Linked DNA regions of Streptomonospora nanhaiensis. The protein of the gene in region 3 interacts with the protein of the main gene of each other region in a pairwise test. Links are inferred from orthologs where the notes say so. Each region holds a gene or a part of one and is shown on either strand. Other genes may lie near its edges.

What was found.
Region 1: the proteins of ftsZ (region 3) and rlmN interact in binary tests that used the Escherichia coli proteins (3 or more experiments, as listed by UniProt). The link is inferred for Streptomonospora nanhaiensis from one-to-one orthologs.
Region 2: the proteins of ftsZ (region 3) and HNR12_RS23755 interact in binary tests that used the Escherichia coli proteins (3 or more experiments, as listed by UniProt). The link is inferred for Streptomonospora nanhaiensis from one-to-one orthologs.

The regions. Positions count from the first base shown.
Region 1 is NZ_JACCFO010000001.1:4,901,735-4,907,007, forward strand. The notes cover bases 41-2,925. They hold rlmN (23S rRNA (adenine(2503)-C(2))-methyltransferase RlmN), read left to right. Parts: upstream 41-876; coding sequence 877-1,974; downstream 1,975-2,925. Other genes in these bases: HNR12_RS21800 (suppressor of fused domain protein), read right to left, coding at 41-684; HNR12_RS21810 (VTT domain-containing protein), read left to right, coding at 2,081-2,518; HNR12_RS21815 (AsnC family transcriptional regulator), read right to left, coding at 2,546-2,925. In the rest of the region: more of HNR12_RS21800, read right to left, coding at 1-40; more of HNR12_RS21815, read right to left, coding at 2,926-3,043; HNR12_RS21820 (PucR family transcriptional regulator), read right to left, coding at 3,201-4,820; HNR12_RS21825 (aspartate aminotransferase family protein), read left to right, coding at 5,032-5,273.
Region 2 is NZ_JACCFO010000001.1:5,349,843-5,355,097, reverse strand. The notes cover bases 2,349-5,215. They hold HNR12_RS23755 (rod shape-determining protein), read right to left. Parts: upstream 4,366-5,215; coding sequence 3,331-4,365; downstream 2,349-3,330. Other genes in these bases: HNR12_RS23745 (DUF4233 domain-containing protein), read right to left, coding at 5,112-5,215; ndk (nucleoside-diphosphate kinase), read right to left, coding at 4,567-4,977; mreC (rod shape-determining protein MreC), read right to left, coding at 2,349-3,329; mreD (rod shape-determining protein MreD), read right to left, coding at 2,349-2,349. Also shown: mrdA (penicillin-binding protein 2), read right to left, coding at 1-1,807; more of mreD, read right to left, coding at 1,804-2,348; more of mreC, read right to left, coding at 2,346-2,348; more of HNR12_RS23745, read right to left, coding at 5,216-5,255. UniProt on the Escherichia coli protein: Forms membrane-associated dynamic filaments that are essential for cell shape determination. Acts by regulating cell wall synthesis and cell elongation, and thus cell shape.
Region 3 is NZ_JACCFO010000001.1:1,257,995-1,265,331, forward strand. Bases 4,014-6,886 are described here. They hold ftsZ (cell division protein FtsZ), read right to left. Parts: upstream 6,217-6,886; coding sequence 4,810-6,216; downstream 4,014-4,809. Other genes in these bases: pgeF (peptidoglycan editing factor PgeF), read right to left, coding at 4,014-4,689; HNR12_RS05480 (cell division protein FtsQ/DivIB), read right to left, coding at 6,628-6,886. In the rest of the region: HNR12_RS05445 (hypothetical protein), read right to left, coding at 1-1,044; HNR12_RS05450 (DivIVA domain-containing protein), read right to left, coding at 1,195-2,070; HNR12_RS05455 (YggT family protein), read right to left, coding at 2,200-2,493; HNR12_RS05460 (cell division protein SepF), read right to left, coding at 2,533-3,057; HNR12_RS05465 (YggS family pyridoxal phosphate-dependent enzyme), read right to left, coding at 3,183-3,953; more of pgeF, read right to left, coding at 3,940-4,013; more of HNR12_RS05480, read right to left, coding at 6,887-7,337. UniProt on the Escherichia coli protein: Essential cell division protein that forms a contractile ring structure (Z ring) at the future cell division site. The regulation of the ring assembly controls the timing and the location of cell division.

The DNA of each region.
Region 1 (5,273 bases), 3.6 Mb from region 3 along the record:
GTACCGGTCGAGCGTGGGCATGCGCTGGCCGCACATGCCCACCGTGCTGAGCACGGTGTAGGGCCGGTCCTCGGTTGGCGGGCGCTCCGACACCCGGATCAGCGGCGCGTGGCCGTCGGACACGTCCCAGTAGTGCCCGGCGGGCCCCACGGTGCGGGTGAGGTGGTTGAACACCGTGCGCTGCACGCTGCGCCAGGCGTTGGGCGCGGCCCGCCAGTCCCAGTACGCCTCGGCGTGCACCACGCGCGGCCACAGCTGCGCGGCCACGGGGTCCAGCGCCCAGGCGTAGGGGGAGCGGCCGATCGCCTCGCGGGCGTAGCCGGGCAGGCCGCTGTCGGCCTCGGCCCAGCCCGGGATGATCGCCAGCAGGCCGTCGTCGTCCAGGAGGGCCACGCCGTCGCCCTCCTCGAACCACACCGCCCGCAGGCTGTCCTCGGCGAACGGCGCGCGGCCCTGGGGGTGCTTGGTGTGGGCCGCCGGCATGAGCGGGGCCTGACCTCGGTACAGGCCCTCGGGATCGCTGCTGTCGGGCGCCATCTCGTGGTTGGCCAGCCACACCGGCACACGGATCGTGCCGCGGGCGTCGAGCAGGTAGGCGGCCGTGGTCCGTGTGTCGTACTCCACGATCACCCGGCGGCTGCGGTACGGGCTGAACTGGTCGAGGAGTACGCGCGCTCCGGCCACCGGCCCTCCTTGTCGGCTGGTCGAACGACTCGTCAACGGACGGCGCCGCCCCAGCGCCGCATAGTATGAACCGTAGTGCCCCAAGGGGCGGCACCACGGCGTCCGCCGCATTGGCCGTTTAGGCCCCTAAAGTACCGCGCATCGCCGCTTCCGTCGCCGGTTCCGCCCGCTCCCTTCCGTCCTTGGATACCGATGCCTGCCGAGCTCACCTTCGTCGCACCCCGCCGGGCCCAGCCGCCCCGCCACCTCGCCGACCTCAGCCCCGAGCAGCGCCGCGAGGCGGTCGCCGAGCTGGGCGAGCCGCCCTTCCGCGCCAAGCAGCTCGCGCAGCACTACTTCGGCCGCCTGGAGTCCGACACCGCGGCCATGACCGACCTCCCGGCCGGCGCCCGCGAGCGCCTGGGCGCCGCCCTGCTGCCGCCGCTGCTCACCCCGGTGCGCCACATCACCTGCGACAACGGCATGACCCGCAAGACCCTGTGGCGGGCCTTCGACGGCGTGCTGTTCGAGTCCGTGCTCATGCGCTACCCCGACCGCGTCACGCTGTGCGTGTCCTCCCAGGCCGGCTGCGGCATGAACTGCCCCTTCTGCGCCACCGGCCAGAACGGCCTCACCCGCAACCTCTCCACCGGCGAGATCGTCGACCAGGTGGTGTCGGTGGCGCGCGACCTCGCCCGCGGCGAGGTCGCCGGCGGCCCCGGCCGCATCAGCAACATCGTCTTCATGGGCATGGGCGAGCCGCTGGCCAACTACAAGCGGGTGCTGGAGTCCGTCCGGCGCATCACCGACCCCGTGCCCGGCGGCCTGGGGATCTCCCAGCGCAGCGTCACGGTCTCCACCGTCGGCCTGGTGCCGGCCATCGACAAGCTGATCGCCGAACGCATGCAGGTGCGCCTGGCGGTGTCGCTGCACGCCCCCGACGACGACCTGCGCGACGAACTGGTGCCGGTCAACAACCGGTGGAAGGTGGCCGAGGTCCTCGACGCCGCGTGGCGCTACGCCGGCACCACCGGCCGCCGGGTCTCCATCGAGTACGCTCTGATCCGCGACATCAACGACCAGGCGTGGCGGGCCGACCTCCTCGGGCGGCTGCTCAAGGGCCACCTGGTGCACGTCAACCTGATCCCGCTGAACCCCACACCCGGCTCGAAGTGGACCGCCTCGCGGCCCGAGGACGAACGCGAGTTCGTGCGCCGCCTGGAGGCCCACGGCGTGCCGGTGACCGTCCGCGACACCCGCGGCCAGGAGATCGACGGCGCGTGCGGCCAGCTGGCCGCGGCCGAGAACTAGCGCCCGCGCTCCGCCGCACCCCCGGTCCCGCCCGGCTCCTTCGTCCCCGGCGAAACGGAAGGCCGCAGTGATCCAGTCCGTCACCGAGACCGCGCTGGCCTTTGTCATGGGGGCGGTGTCGGCGCTGGTCCCGGTCATCAACGTCGAGCTGTACCTGATGGGCATGGGCGCGCTCGGCGGCGGCGTGCTGTTCGCCATGGCGGTGGCGGCCGGAATCGGCCAGACCCTCGCCAAGATCGTCTACTTCTACCTCGGCCGCGGCGCGCTCAACATCCCCTGGCTCAAGCGCAGGGCCGAGACCCCCTCGCGCTGGGCCGAGCGGGCCGAGCGCTGGCGCGCCAAGGCCGAGGGCCGGCCGCTGTGGACGATGGGGCTGGTGGGGGTCAGCTCGTTCTCCAGCATCCCGCCGTTCATGGTGGTGGCGGTGCTGGCCGGCACCCTGCGCATGCCGCTGGTGAGCTTCGTGGCGGTCACGTTCGTCACCCGCACCGCGCGGTTCGCGGCCCTGGTCTACGCCCCCGGCCTGGCCTTGGGGCTGCTCTAGCCGGGTCGCGGCGCGGGCCCGGCGGCCCTACCGGGTGCCCCAGGCGTAGGTCTGCTTGTGCAGCTTGAGGTAGAGGAAGGTCTCGGTGCCGGTCACCCCGGGCACGGCCCGGACGGCGCCGAGGATCTTCAGCAGTTCGTCGTCGTCGGCGGCCACCACCTCGACCAGGACGTCGAAGGAGCCCGCGGTGACCACCACGTAGTCCACGCCGTCCAGGTCGGAGATCCGGTCGGCCACGGCGGTGAGGTCGCCGTCGGTGCGCACCCCGATCATGGCCTGGCGGCTGAACCCCAGCATCATCGGGTCGGTCACGCCCACCACCTGCACCACGCCGGCCTCCAGCAGGCGCTGCACGCGCTGGCGCACCGCCGCCTCCGACAGTCCCACGGCCTTGCCGATGGCGGCGTAGGAGCGGCGCCCGTCCTGCTGGAGCTGCTCGATGATGCGCTTGGCCGTGGCGTCGAGCACGATGCCGGAGGCCGCGTGCCTCCGTCCGGCCGGTGCCGTACCACCGTGGTCGGTCACAGGGGCCTCCGATGTCTGGGGTTGACGCGAACGAATGCGTCCCGCTCGCCATTCTGCCGAATTGGTTGCGCGAGTAGGGCTGGAAAACGGAATCAAAAGTACTGCACGGAAAGCGCCCGGGCGGCGGCGCCGGGGGCGCGGCGCGGGGAGAGACCGGTCACGTGGCGAGCCGGCCGCGCACGGAGTCCAGCGCCAGCAGCGCCACGTGCAGCGACAGGCAGGTCTCGACGGAGTCCAGGTCGGCGCCGAGCACGTGGGAGATCCGGCGCAGCCGCTCGTAGAACGCCGGCCGCGACAGGTGGGCGGTGGACGCCGCCAGGGCCTTGTTGCGCCCGGCCTCAAGATAGCGGCGCAGCATCTCGGTGAGGTCGCTGCCGTGGCGGGCGTCGTAGTCCAGCAGCGGGCCCAGTTCGCGCTCCACGTAGGTCTGCAGCCGCTCGTCGTCGCGCAGCAGGTGCAGCAGGCCGCGCAGCCGCAGGTCGGTGAGCCGGTAGAACGGCCGGCCGCCCTCGCGCGGCTCCTCGTGCGCGGCCACGTCGCCCACCTGGCGCGCCTCCAGGAACGAGCGCCGCACCTCGCGCACGTCCTCGGCGGTGGAGCCGGCCGCGAGCACCGCCTCGGCGCCCACCCGGCCGCGGATGCGCTCGGCCAGCCGGTGCAGCGCGGAGTCCAGGTCGCCGGACTCGGGCTGGGCCAGCAGCACGCCCACCCGGAGGTCGTCGACCGAGCCCACCAGCGCCGCCAGCCGCAGTTCGCGGCAGGCCCGCGCCACCGCCTCGGCGGTGTCGGCCAACCGGGCCTGCGCGGCCAGCCCGGTGCCCGCCTCGCGCAGCCGCAGCACCAGCCCCACCAGGGGCCGCCCGCCCAGCGGCACGCCCACCGCGCGGGCGCGCACCAGCGCCTCCTCGGGGTCGGAGTAGGCCCGGTCGATGATCCCGGAGATGATCGTGCGGTGGGTCTGCCGCTCCAGGCTCTCCTGGTGGCGCTCCAGCAGCCGCCCCAGGGCCAGCGTGGTGGCGGCCCGCTCCAGGAGCATGGTCTGGCGCGGGCTGGGCGCCGCGCCGCAGATGAGGATGAGCCGCCCCCAGTCCTGGCCGCGCGCGCCCACCGTGGTCACCAGCCAGCCCGAGGGCGCGTCGTGCACCGTGCGCCCGGAGGTGCGCACCGCGCGCGAGCGCGCCTCCCACGAGGCGAGGAGCCGGCCGGGGTCCTCGCCGTTGAGGTCGCACACCAGCACCTGGTGCGCCAGGTTCTCCAGCACCACCGGGCAGTCCGACAGCTGCGCGATCTCGCGCAGCACCCGCTGCGGGGGCGCCCCCTCGACCGACAGCTCGGTGAAGACCTCGTGCAGCCGCGCGGACTCCCGCAGTTCGGCGAGCTGCTGGTTGACCACGCGGGAGTGCACGGCCTCGGTGATCTCGACGAACCGGGCCTCGCGCTCCAGGCAGATCACCGGAATGCCCGCCGCCCGCGCCGGCTCCAGCAGCGCCGGAGGCAGCTCGGTGCGGTACTTGCGGCCCAGCTCCACGGCGATCCCGGCGACCCCGGCCGAGGCCAGGCCGTCGACGTAGCGCTGCAGCGAGGGCGGGTCGTCGGGCATGGCGATCCCGGTGGTCAGCACCAGTTCGCCGCCGCGCAGCAGGTGGGCGAGGTCGGTGACCTCGGCGATGTGCACCCAGCGGACCGTGCCGCCGAGGCGGTCGGCGCCGACGACCACGCGCGGGCGGGCGCGCTGGACGGCGGGCAGCCCCAGCACATCGGCGAGCGTCGGCAGCATCCGACCAGTCTAGGGCGGCTGGTCGCGGGCCAGGAGGGCCGATCGGGCGCCCGGTGTGCGCGGGCCCCGGGCCGCCCCTCGGAACCGGGGCGGCGTCCCCCGCGCGGCCCGCCCGGCGGTCCGGCCGGCCCTGACACGGTGTCAACCACCCCGGTGCGAAACCGACACCCTGCCGCTGGCACGCGGGTGCCCGGCGGGCGAGACTGGGCACATGTCGGATCTGCTCGCTCGCCACCGCGCCGTCCTGCCCTCCTGGCTCGCCCTCTACTACGACGCCCCCATCGAGATCGTCAGCGGCAAGGGGGTGCGCGTCACCGACGCCGACGGCACCACCTACCTCGACTTCTTCGCCGGCATCCTCACCAACATGCTGGGCTACGACGTCGCCGAGGTCCGCGAGGCCGTCGAGCGCCAGCTCGCCAGCGGCGTCGTGCACACCTCGACCCTCTACCT
Region 2 (5,255 bases), 4.1 Mb from region 3 along the record:
GCGCCCGCTGGAGGTACTCCAGGGTGCGGTCGTCGATGGGCAGGGTGCCCGCCTTGACCGGCTCCAGCTCCTCGACCCGGGTGCCGTCGGCCGAGAGGAACCCGCGCGCCACGCGGGGCTCGTACAGCGTGCCGCCGTTGGCGATGGCGGCGTAGGCGCGGGCCAGCTGCAGCGGGGTCACCAGGACGTCGCCCTGGCCGATGGCGAAGTTGATGGCGTCGCCGGCCCGCCAGCGGTTGCCGTCCAGGCAGTGCTCGTGGGCGGCGCGCTTGAGGTAGGCGGCGTGGCCGGGGTCCTCCTCGGCGACCTCGGGGTAGCCCTTCTCGGCGCGGCGGCAGGACTGCTCGCGGGTGTCCTCCCAGTACTGCTGCTTCCACTGGCGGTCGGGGATGCGCCCGCTGGACTCGTGGGGCAGGTCGATGCCGGTGGGCTGCCCGAAGCCGAACCCGCGGGCGGTGTCGGCCATGATCTCCTTGGGGTCGTCCTTGGGCGAGGTGCCGCCGTCCTGCAGCCAGGTGTCGTAGCCGAACTGGTAGAAGACGGTGTTGCACGAGACGACGATGGCCTTGTGCAGGCTGACGCTGCCGTGGCCGCCGCCCTCGAAGTTCTGCCAGGAGCGGTTGCCCAGGTGGACCGACCCCGGGCAGCTGTAGGTGCCGTCGAGGTCGGCGCCGTTGCGCACGGCGGCCGACAGCGAGGACACCTTGAACGTGGAGCCGGGCGGGAACTGCCCCTGCAGGGCGCGGGAGATCAGCGGCTCGCCGGCGTCCTCGCTGAGCAGCTGGTCGTAGGTGGCCTGGTCGATCCCGCCCTGCCAGACCGAGGGGTCGTAGGTGGGCAGGCTGGCCATGGCGATGACGTTGCCGGTGCGCACGTCCAGCACCACGGCGGCCCCGGAGTCGGTGGGCCGGCCCTCGGAGCGGGCGCGCTCCACGCCCGCCTTGAGCGCGTCCTCGGTGATGCGCTGCACCTTCTGGTCGATGCTGGTGACCAGGTGCATGCCGGGCTTGGGCGGGGTCTCCTCGACGACGCCGTTGACCCCGCCCTGGCTGGTGACCGCCAGGGTGCGGGTTCCGGCGGTGCCGCGCAGCCGGTCGTCGTAGACGTACTCCAGGCCGTCGCGGCCGACCTGGTCGACACCGGAGAACTGGGCGCGCAGCTCCTCGCGGGCCTCGAACTCCTCCTGGGTGATGGGCTGGAGGTAGCCGAGCATCTGGGCGGCCATGTCGCCGTTGGGGTAGTCGCGCACCGCCATCTGCTGGGCGGAGATGCCGGGGAACTCGGTCTTGCGCTCCATGATCTGCAGCGCGACGCGGGGGTCGATGTCCTCGGCCAGCGGGATGGGCTGGTAGGGCGATCCCGGCCAGCACGGGCGGCCGGTGTCGGGGCCGCACAGCCGCACGCGGTCGCGCAGCCGGGCGAAAGGGACGTCGAGGACCTCGGCCACCCGGCGCAGCACGGCCGCGCCGTCGTCGGGCTGGTTGAGCAGGGTGTGGAAATCGGCGGTGACGGTCAGCTCGGTGCGGTTGCGCACCAGCGGGCGGCCCTGGGAGTCGAGGATCTTGCCGCGCACCGCCGGCACGATGAGCTTCTGGGTGTGGCTGGCCAGCGCCAGCTCGTGGTAGTGGCCGGCCTGGGGCACCTGCATGTACCACATGCGCGCGGTCAGCGTGGCGAACAGCACCAGCACCAGCACCTGGGCCAGCAGCACGCCGCGCCGCTTGTGCGCGCCGCGCACCCCGGGCACGCCGGCCTCGCGCCGGGCGCGCCGGCTGGCCAGCCGGTAGCGCTTGCGCAGCGGGCTCATCGTCCCAGCCCCCTCGCGGTCTCCCAGGGCGCGGGCAGGTCGGAGTGGCCCTCGCCGGTGAGCCGCCGCATGGCCGCACCCAGCGGGACGAGCACCAGCGGGCTGACCAGGACGGTGGCGGCGGTGCCGCCCAGCACGGCGGCGGCGCCGGTGGCCCAGCCGACCCGGGGGTCGCCCAGGACCAGGCCGAGCAGCGCGTAGCCCAGGGAGACGCCCAGGGCGGCCAGGGCCGCGGCGATGTAGGGGCCGGCGCCGGCGCGCACCCCGGTGTCGCGGATGGAGGCCACCAGGAAAGCGGCCAGGCACAGCAGCAGCGCCTGGCGGCCGATCTCGTGGTCGGCGGGCGGCAGGATGTCGGCGGCCAGCCCGGCGGCGAACCCGGTGGCGGCGGCGGCCGTGGGCGGGGACCACAGGGCGACGCCCACGACCACCAGCAGCACGAGGTCGGGCACCAGGCCCCACGGCAGCGGGAGGCGGTTGAGGACGGCGGCCTGGACCAGGACGGCGGCGGCCACCAGCAGCACGGCGGCGGCGGTCTTCATCGTCGGCCCTCCTGGGGGTCGCCGGATCCGCCGGTGTCGGAGGCCGACTCCGAATCCTGGGAGTCGGCCTCGTCGCCGGCCTTTTCGGGTTCCGGTGCCTCGCGGGGCGGGCCCGGAAGGAGGGAGTCGCGGGGGTCGTCCTGCGGTCCGGCCACAATGACCCCCACGACGTCGAGAGAACCGAAGTCAACGGCGGGCCGGGCGTGACCGGTGCGGGTCAGCGAGCCCGGGGTTTCGTTGACGGAGGTGATGGTGCCCACCGGCACCCCGGGGACGAACGGCGCGTTGTCGTGCGAGCCCAGGGTGACGATGCGCTGGCCGGGCTTCATCCGGGCGTCGGCGCTCATCAGCTCGAAGCTCATCGGCTTGGCGCCGCCGACGGCGCCGGTGCCCTCGGCCACGCCGATCTCCTGGGAGCCCTCCAGCCGGGCGCCCACCGCCGAGGCGCGGTCGACGGCCGGCAGCACGGTGGAGGTGTGCCGGCCGGCGTGGGTGACGCGGCCGACCAGGCCGTCGCCGTTGATGACGGTCATGTCCTCGCGGACGCCGTCCTCGCGGCCGACGTCGAGGGTGACGGCGTCGGAGAACCCGCGCGCGGTCACCCGGGTGACGGCCTGGGCGGGAACGATCTCGTAGCCGCCCATGCCCGAGAGCTGGAGGAGGTCGTCGAGCTTCTCGGCGCGGCGGGCGTCGCGGTCGCGCGCCGCCAGCTCGGTGCGCAGCTCGCGGTTGCGCTCCTCCAGTTCGGCGATGCGGTCGCGGGCGGCGGGCGCGGCGGCCAGCGCGGCGTAGGCGTCGTGCACCGGGGCGGTCGCGGCGCTCACCCCGGCCGACACCGGGCCGAAGGCGAGTTCGCCGGCGCCGCGGGCGGCGGCGGTGACGGGATCGGCGCCCTCGCGGGAGTCGAGCACGATCAGCGCGAGGGCGGCGGCGACGAGCAGCCCGACGACCAGCCGCGACCGGGAACTGTCGCGCCGCATGTCAGCGCCGCCGATCCGGGACGAGGACCTGGCTGAGCCGTTCGTAGTTCTCGACGCAGGTGCCCGAGCCCACGGCGACGGAGTCCAGGGCGTTCTCGGCGACGTGGATGGGCATGCCGGTCTCGTGGCGCAGGCGGTCGTCGAGCCCGTGCAGCAGGGCGCCGCCGCCGGTGACGGCGATGCCGCGGTCCATGATGTCGCCCGACAGCTCGGGCGGGCACTTGTCCAGGGTGGTGCGCACCGCGTCGATGATGGCGGTGACAGGCTCCTCGATGGCCTGGCGGACGTCGGCCGCCGACATGACCACGGTCTTGGGCAGGCCGCTGATGAGGTCGCGCCCGCGCACCTCGGCGTGCAGCTCCTCGCCGCCGGTGGGGTAGGCCGACCCGATGGCGACCTTCAGCTCCTCGGCGGTGCGCTCCCCGATCATCAGGGAGTACTCCTTCTTGACGAAGGTCATGACCGCCTGGTCGAGTTCGTCGCCGCCCACCCGGATGGACTGGGAGGTCACGATGCCGCCCATGGAGATCACCGCGACCTCGGTGGTGCCGCCGCCGATGTCGACCACCATGTTGCCGGTGGGCTCGTGCACGGGCAGGCCGGCGCCGATGGCCGCGGCCATGGGCTCCTCGATGATGTAGACCCGCCGCGCGCCGGCCTGGTAGCCGGCCTCCTTGACGGCGCGGTGCTCCACCGAGGTGATGCCGCTGGGCACGGCGACGATGATGCGGGGCTTGGCGAAGTGGCGGCGCCGGTGGATCTTCTGGATGAAGTAGCGCAGCATGCGCTCGGTGATCTCGAAGTCGGCGATGACGCCGTCCTTGAGGGGGCGCACGGCCGTGATGTTGCTGGGCGTGCGGCCGATCATCTGCTTGGCGTCGAGGCCGACCGCGACGATCTTTCCGGTGGAGGAGTTGAGCGCGACCACCGAGGGCTCGTTCAGCACGATGCCGCGACCGCGCACGTAGACCAGGGTGTTGGCGGTGCCGAGGTCGACCGCCATGTCGCGGCCCAGGAAGGCGAGGTTATTGGTCATAAAGCATCCTCAGCGGCCCCAAACGGGTGAGGCCCTCGCGGGGCGGTCAATACGGACTCGTTCCAGCACGGATGTGGATCCAGTACCCGTATCGTAACGCTGAGTGGCCGCCTGGCTACGCAAACACACCGGATCGATCCGGCGTGGGATGACCAAAAAAAGCGCCGGGCACAGCCCGGCGCGGCGGTGGGGCCCGGGGCCTCAGGCGGCGAGGTCCGGGAAGAACAGCTTGATCTCGCGCTCGGCGGAGTAGGTGGAGTCCGAGCCGTGCACGATGTTCTGCTGGACCTCCAGCGCGAAGTCGCCGCGGATGGTGCCCGGCGACGCCGAGACCGGGTCGGTGGCGCCGGCCAGCGCGCGGAACGCCTCGACGGCGCGCTCGCCCTCGACCACCATCGCCACCAGCGGGCCGCCGGTGATGAACTCCACCAGCGAGTCGAAGAACGGCCGCTGGGCGTGCTCCTCGTAGTGGGTCTTGGCGGTGTCGGCGTCGAGCGTGCGCAGGTCCATCGCGACGATCTTCAGGCCGCGCCGCTCGATGCGGGAGATGACCTCCCCGATGATGTTGCGCCGCACGCCGTCAGGCTTGATCAGGACAAGGGTGCGCTCCACGGTGCTGTGCTCCTCGGGAGTCGGGGCTGGTTGACGACCGGGGTCGGCACCGGGCGGCGCCCGACGCGCGGCGCAGGCCGCCCCTGGCCGAGGTAACTGTATCGCCTGCCATCGCCCCGGGTGGAACCGCCGGCTCAGGCCCCGCCCTCGGCGGCCGCCCGCTCCCGCTGGGCCTGCATGGCGTCGGTGCGCCGGCCCAGCACCACCGCCCACACCCACAGCCCGAAGAACACCACGCCCATCAGCGCCAGCCCCGGAACCAGGAACCCGGTGGCCAC
Region 3 (7,337 bases):
CCCGGTGCGCACCTCGTAGGCGGCGTCGTCGGTGTCCTCGTCGGTGTCGTCCGTGCGCAGGCCCTGCACGAAGGCGCTGAAGGACAGGTCGCGGTCGGACTCGTCGATCGCCTCGACGCCGTCGACCGGTTCGCGTGAGCCGAGGGGCTCGGACGCCGGGGCGGCTTCGGGCGTGGTTTCGTCGGCCGGACCCTCAGTGGGTGCGGCCGGTGATTCGGAAGCCCGCTCCGACGAATCGACGGCGGGGGTGGTGGAGCCCACCACGGCCGACTCCGCGAAGTCGGGGACGCCGCGCTCTTCGGGCGTCTCGGCCGCCGACGGCTCCGGCACGTCGGCCTCCGGCTCCGCGGCGCCGTGCGGGGTGTCCTCGCGCGGAGCCTCGGACTCGGTGCGCGGCTCGGCATCCGCCGTGGGGGCGGCGCTCGCCGCCGCGGCCGGCTGCTCCACTCGCTCCTCGCCGGTCGGCTCGCTCACGCGGCCTGCGGTGGTGTCGGCCTGCTCCGGCCGGTCCGCTCCGCCCGGTCCTCCGGGTCCGCCCGTGGGGGCGGGCGCCGCCGGTGCGGTGTGGCCGGATCCGGCCGCGGCCGGGTAGCGGTAGGGCCCGTGGCCGCCGGAGGCCGCGGCGCCCGTGGGGCGGCCCGGCGCCCCGCTCGGGGGCTGCCGGTACGCCGCGGCCCGCACCGACTCCTCCGTCAGCGCGGGCGCGAACAACCCGTCTCCCCTGGTGCTTCCGGTCCGCGTGGGCGCGGGGGGCGCGCCCGGCGCGGCCGCCGGGGCGGGGACGGACGACTTCCCCAAACCGTCCGTCCGTGCCCGACCGGCCGCGTACGACCCGCTTCCCGCCGCGGCGGCCGGTGCCGCCGGCTCAGCCCCGCCCGGGAGACCCAGGTAGGCGCGTGACCGGACCACCTCGACCGCCAGCAGGACGGCACCGAGGCCGCCCAGGCCGAGGGCGATGTAGACCAACGTGGTCTCGGCGAGCATCACCCCGAAGGCGATGACCGCCAGAGCCGCCACCAGGGTGACGAGGCTGAGGATGAACACGGAACAGGAAAGCCTTCACTCAAGGGTTGTGTTGTGCGGTACTGCGCGGCGGAGCGGCCCGGGGCCGCCCGCCGTGCCGCGCGCCTGCTACCGCTGGTACGCCGGAGGCCGCGGATGGGCGGCGCACCGGAGTTGCGGCAGCGGTGGGGCTCAGCGGCGGTCGTGCGGTCCGTCGCCCGGGTGGTAGCCGCCGTGCTGGGCGGGCTCGGGCTGGGCGAACGGGTTGCCGGGGACGCCGCCACCGGGACCGGTGTGCTGCATGCCGGGCTGACCGCCGGTGGGGGCCATGGTCTGGAAGCCGCCGGTGGTGTTGGGGTTGGGGCCGGGCTCGTTGTCGGTGGCGCCCTCGGCCAGCTCCCGGAGCTGCCGCTCGAAGTAGTCCTTCAGCCGGCTGCGGTACTCGCGCTCGAAGTCCTTGAGCCCGGCGACCTTGTGCTCCAGCTCCTCGCGCTGCTGCACGAGCGAGCCCATGACCTGGCGGTGGCGCTCCTGCGCGTCGCGGTCGAGGTTCTCGGAGCGGGCGCGGGCCTCGTTGACGATCTGCTCGGCCTGGCGGCGGGCCTTGCCGAGGATGTCGTCGGCCTCGTGGCGGGCGCGGCCCAGGGTCTCGTCGGCCTCGCGGCGGGCGTCGGAGATCGCCTGGTCGGCGGTCTGCTGCGCGAGGGCGAGCACGCGCGCCGCGGTGTCCATGTTCTCCTCGGAGCCGGGCAGGCCCATGCCGGCCATGGCCGGGATCTGCTGCTCCACCTGCGGCTGCGGCGGCTCGGGCCGGATCGGCTCGGGCTGCGGCGGCTCGGGCGGGAGCTGGTCCTGGGGCTGCTGGAAGTCCTGCATGCCCGCGTTGGGCACCTTGCCCCGCAGGCACTCGGCGAGCTTGCCACGCAGCTCCTCGTTCTCCTGGATGAGCCGGTCCAGCTCGGACTCGACCTCGTCGAGGAACGCGTCGACCTCTTCCTCGTCATACCCCGGCCGGAGCCGGGTCGTACTGAACTGCTTATTCCGCACATCCGCGGGTGTAAGCGGCATGTTCGTCTCCTTGGCGCGCTTGGACTGTGTCCGTAGGGACGCTACCTGATCGTGACCTTACGGCAATCCAGATCATGACCAAGGCCACATATCGAAACCAGGGCTTACCTTTCCGACATCTGTGACCTTCTAGATGAACGAGATCGAACTTACGATCTGGATAAGGATCACCACGAAGAGGAAGAGGACGGTGAAGCTCAGGTCAAGCGCCACACTCCCCAAACGTACGGGGGGGATAAACCGACGCAGGAACCTCAGGGGCGGGTCGGTGATGGTGTATGTGGTCTCCGCGAGTACCAGTACGAACCCGCTCGGTCGCCACGAGCGTGCGAACGACTGTACGAGTTCGAAGACGAGCCGCGCGATCAGCACCAGCATGAACAGGTTCAGCAGGATGATGACGACGGACTGCACGATACTCACGGTCGTTCCCCGACCCAATCTCTGGACATCTGTGATGATCTAACTCTGGTTGAAGAACCCTCGCTCGGCGATGCGTGCTTTGTCTTCAGCGGTCACCTCAACATTAGCCGGGGACAACAAGAACACCTTGTTGGTCACGCGCTCGATACTGCCATGCAGACCGAAGATCAGCCCCGCCGCGAAGTCGACCAGACGCTTGGCGTCACTGTCGACCATCTCGGTCAGGTTCATGATCACCGGTATACCTTCCCGGAAATGCTCTCCGATAGTACGCGCTTCGTTGTACGTCCGGGGATGCAGCGTAGTGATACGCGCGAGGTCCGCGGTGGCGGGGGTGGTGTGAGTCGGGATGCGCCGCTCTGAAGGGGACATGGTGTAGTCATCCGCATCCGTCATGGAGTCGACACGGGGATCGCCGCCGTGATCGATGTCGCGGTCGCGGCGGCCCTCGACGCCTTCCTCGAAGTCGTCGAAGTCATCGTATTCGTCCGCATAGCGGTGATCGTAGCGGTCGTCCTCCACGAGGCCGAGGTAGACCGCCATCTTGCGCATCGCGCCGGCCATCTCTTGTCCTCCGTCGTCCCTGTGGTGCTGCACCGCAGATGACTGTGTCCGTGTCGGCCCAGGTCCGCCCGGGTCCGCCAGACGGGCGAACTCGACACTTGGGCGCCAAGGTCCATGTGGGGACATTACCCCACGTTCGGGTTGCGATCATCGAGCAACGCCGTTCCGACCCGCAGATGTGTCGCACCTTGACGGACGGCGGCCTCCAGGTCACCGCTCATCCCGGCCGAGATCGTCCTGGCCTGAGCGTAGCGATCCCTGACCCGCTCGGCGACCGCATATAGCCGGGCGAACGCCGCATCGGGGTCGCCTTCGCGCGGAGCGACCGCCATAACCCCCTCCAGCAGCAGCCCCTCCTCCCCCGCGATGGCGTCGGCCACGGCCAGGACGTCGCCGGGGTCGGCGCCGCCCCGGGGCCCCAGCACCCCTGCCGCGGAGTCGGGGTCCAGGTTGACCTGCACCAGGCAGCCCACCTCGCGCCCCTCCGCGCGGGCCCGGGCGCCCAGGGCGCGGACCAGGCGCTCCCGGTCCACCGAGTGCACCAGGTGGGCGTAGCGGGCCACCGACCTGGCCTTGTTGGTCTGCAACTGGCCCACGAAGTGCCAGCGCAGCGGCAGGTCGGCGCAGGCGGCCGCCTTGGCCGCGGCCTCCTGGTCGCGGTTCTCGCCCACGTCGGTGACCCCCAGTTCGGCCAGGGCGCGCACGTCGGAGGCCGGGAAGGTCTTGGTGACCGCGATGACGCTCACCTCCTCGGGCGGGCGGCCCGCCGCGGCGCAGGCGGCCGCGACGCGCTCGCGCAGGGCCGCCAGGTTGGCCCGGAGCCGTTCGCGCCGGGCGGGCCCCGCCGGCGCGTCCGCACCGGCGCCCCCGGCGCCCGTGATGTCATCCCTGGTCATCGCCATGCCACCAGACATACCCCGCGAACCGGCCCGTGGGCGCGCCGCGCCGGTGGGAGAACATCTCCGGGGTCTCCAGGGTGCACCGCCCGTCCACCGCGATGTGGCCGACACCGGCCGCGCGCAGCTGGGCGGCCGCCGCGGCCCGCATGTCGATCGCGGGGGTCCCGGCCCGGGTGCGGCCGGCCGCCTCTGGCACGGTCCGGGCGATCTCGTCCCGCATCCCGGCCGGGACCTCGTAGCACTCCCCGCAGATGGCCGGGCCCAGGAGCACGCGCAGGCGCTCGGGCCGGGCGCCCAGCCGCACCATGGCGGCCACCAGCTCCCCGGCGATCCCGGCGGCGGTGCCCAGGCGGCCGGAGTGGGCCGCGCCGATGACGCCCGCCTCGTGGTCGGCGGCCAGGATGGGCAGACAGTCGGCGGCCAGCGCCGCCAGGACCAGGTCGCGCCGCGCGGTCACCACGCCGTCCACCCGGCCCACCACGCCGGGCTCCTCGGCCACCGCGACCTCTGCGCTGTGCACCTGGTCCATCCAGACCACCCGGTCAGGGTCGAAGCCCAGGCCGGCGGCCGCCCGGCGCCGGTTCTCCAGGACCGCGGCGCGGTCGTCGCCGACACCCAGGCCGAGGTTGAGGGAGTCGTAGGGGGCGGCGCTGACCCCGCCGTCGTGGCGCCGGGTGAACCCGGCGCGCACTCCGGGGGCCAGCCCGATCGCGGCATCCGTAGCCTGGTCCATTGCCTGCGCTGCACCTTTCGTCGCCGGTTCGCGGACGCGAAAAAGCGTACCGGCGGCGGGGTGCGCCGCCGCCGGTACGCCCGGGTCGGGCGCCGTCCGCGGGGGCCGGCGCCCGGGTGCCTACTTCAGGAAGTCGGGAACGTCGAGGTCGTCGGGGTCGTCGAAGATCACCCGGCGGCGCGGCGTGGGGACGTCGCCCGAACGCGTGAACGAGCCGTCGGTGCCGGTGCCGCGCACCTGGGTGTAGCCGGCGTCGTTGACGGCGCGGATGCCGCGCGCGCGGTGGTCGTCCTCGGGGTCGGGATCGGGATCGCGGGCCTCGGGGGCCTCGGGGGCCTCGGGGGCCTCCGGCTCGGGCTCGGGGGCGGGCTCGGGCTCCGGCTCGGCCGCCGCCTCGGGGCGCCGCGGCTCCTCGCGCACCGGCTCGGGCTCGGGTTCGGGCTCCGGCGCGGGCTCGGGGCGGCACGGCTCGGCGGCCACCGGCCGCACCTCGGCGCGCGGGGGCGCCGGCGGGGCGGCGGCCTCGCGCGGGCGCTCGGGCGCCGGCGCGGCGTCGCGCTGGGGCCCCAGCGCCTCGTTGCGCGGCTCGTCGAACCCGGCCGCGATGACGGTGACGCGGACCTCGTCGCCCAGGGCGTCGTCGATGACCGCGCCGAAGATGATGTTGGCCTCGGGCGCCGCGGAGTTCGCCACGAGCTGAGCGGCCTCGTTGATCTCGAAGAGACCGAGGTCGGAGCCGCCCTGGATGGACAGCAGCACCCCGTGGGCGCCGTCGATGCTGGCCTCCAGCAGCGGCGAGGAGATCGCCATCTCGGCGGCGGCCACGGCGCGGTCGTCGCCGCGCGCCGAGCCGATGCCCATCAGGGCCGACCCCGCGCCCTGCATGACCGACTTCACGTCGGCGAAGTCCAGGTTGATCAGGCCGGGCGTGGTGATCAGGTCGGTGATGCCCTGCACACCGGACAGCAGCACCTGGTCGGCGGCCTTGAACGCGTCGAGCACGCTGACCTGGCGGTCGGAGATCGACAGCAGCCGGTCGTTGGGGATCACGATGAGGGTGTCGACCTCCTCGCGCAGCATCGCGATCCCGGCCTCGGCCTGGGTGGCGCGGCGCTTGCCCTCGAAGCCGAACGGGCGGGTGACCACGCCGATGGTGAGGGCCCCCAGCGAGCGGGCGATGTCGGCGACCACGGGCGCACCGCCGGTGCCGGTGCCACCGCCCTCGCCGGCCGTGACGAAGACCATGTCGGCGCCCTTGAGGACCTCCTCGATCTCCTCGCGGTGGTCCTCGGCGGCCTTGCGGCCGACCTCGGGGTTGGCCCCCGCGCCCAGTCCGCGGGTCAGTTCGCGGCCCACGTCGAGCTTGACGTCGGCATCACTCATGAGCAGCGCCTGAGCGTCGGTGTTGATGGCGATGAACTCGACGCCCTTGAGTCCCTCTTCGATCATCCGGTTGACGGCGTTGACGCCGCCGCCGCCGATGCCGACGACCTTGATGACCGCGAGGTAATTCTGCGGTGCTGCCACGACGAGGGGCCTTTCCGCTCGCATCGGCCAACCGCCGTCCCACCGCAGCGGGACGCTGTGTCCCCCGGTGGCGGCCCGGACGGTTGGCTGTCCGGTTCTACAGTCTTCCTCTTGCGGGTGCCCGTGGTGCCGGCGAGTGCCGACCGGGTTCCCGGTGCGGGCGCCGGGCGGCGCCCTGCCGGGCGCCCGCCGCAATCGCCCTAAAGTCTCAGATCCATACTTATGTCAACCAACGGTAGTGCTTCCCGACAGTAGGCCGCGGCCTGCCAAGGGGCAACTAACCACGGAGTTCAGCCTAACGGCGTGTCGCACGGTGAGGCGATGTCCGATCCCGGCGCGTCGCGTCGGGAATGTCGGCCTCCTGCGTCCGGAAGCCGTCCGGGCCACCCGGTCCGGGCAGGCGTGGCGCACCTACTTCACGACGGCCATGTCCGGCGCGCTCACGTCGTAGCTGCGGTCGGGCCCCGAAGGGTGCTCGTGCAGCAGGATGGTGAGGATCTCGCTCTTCTCGGCCGTGCGCTCGGTGCCGCCCCACTGGACCACGGCGCCGTCGTCCAGGGTGAGCGTGATCGCCGCCCGCTCCTGGGCGTCGATCTCCTCCACCCGCCCGGCCACGGCCGCCGGCATCTGGGCCACGACCTCGGCGGCCGCCGCGACGGCCGGGTCCCCCTCGGGTTCGCCGTCGACCGTGATCAGCGGGTAGTCCTCGGGGCGGGTGTCGGTGTCGGCCACCCGCACGCCGTCGCCGTCGACCAGGCGGAAGCCGTCGCCGGCGCGCATGGCCAGTCGGGGGGTGCGCTCCACGACCTCCACCCGCAGCGTGGCCGGCCAGCCCCGCGAGACCTCGACCGACTCCACCAGGCGCAGCTCGCGCGCCCGCCGCTCGGCCGCGGCGGTGTCGACGCGGGCCAGCGGCGTGCCGGTGGCGACGTCCACGGCCGCGGCGACCTGCGCGGGGTCGAGCCGGTCGGTGCCGGTGACCTCGACCTCGCGCACCACCAGCAGCCGCGAGCCCAGCAGCAGCCAGGTGACCACGGTCAGCGCCGTGACGATGAGCAGGACCACGAAGGCGACCTTCCAGGGGTCCGACCGGCGCCGGCCGGGCCGCCGCGCGCCGCCGT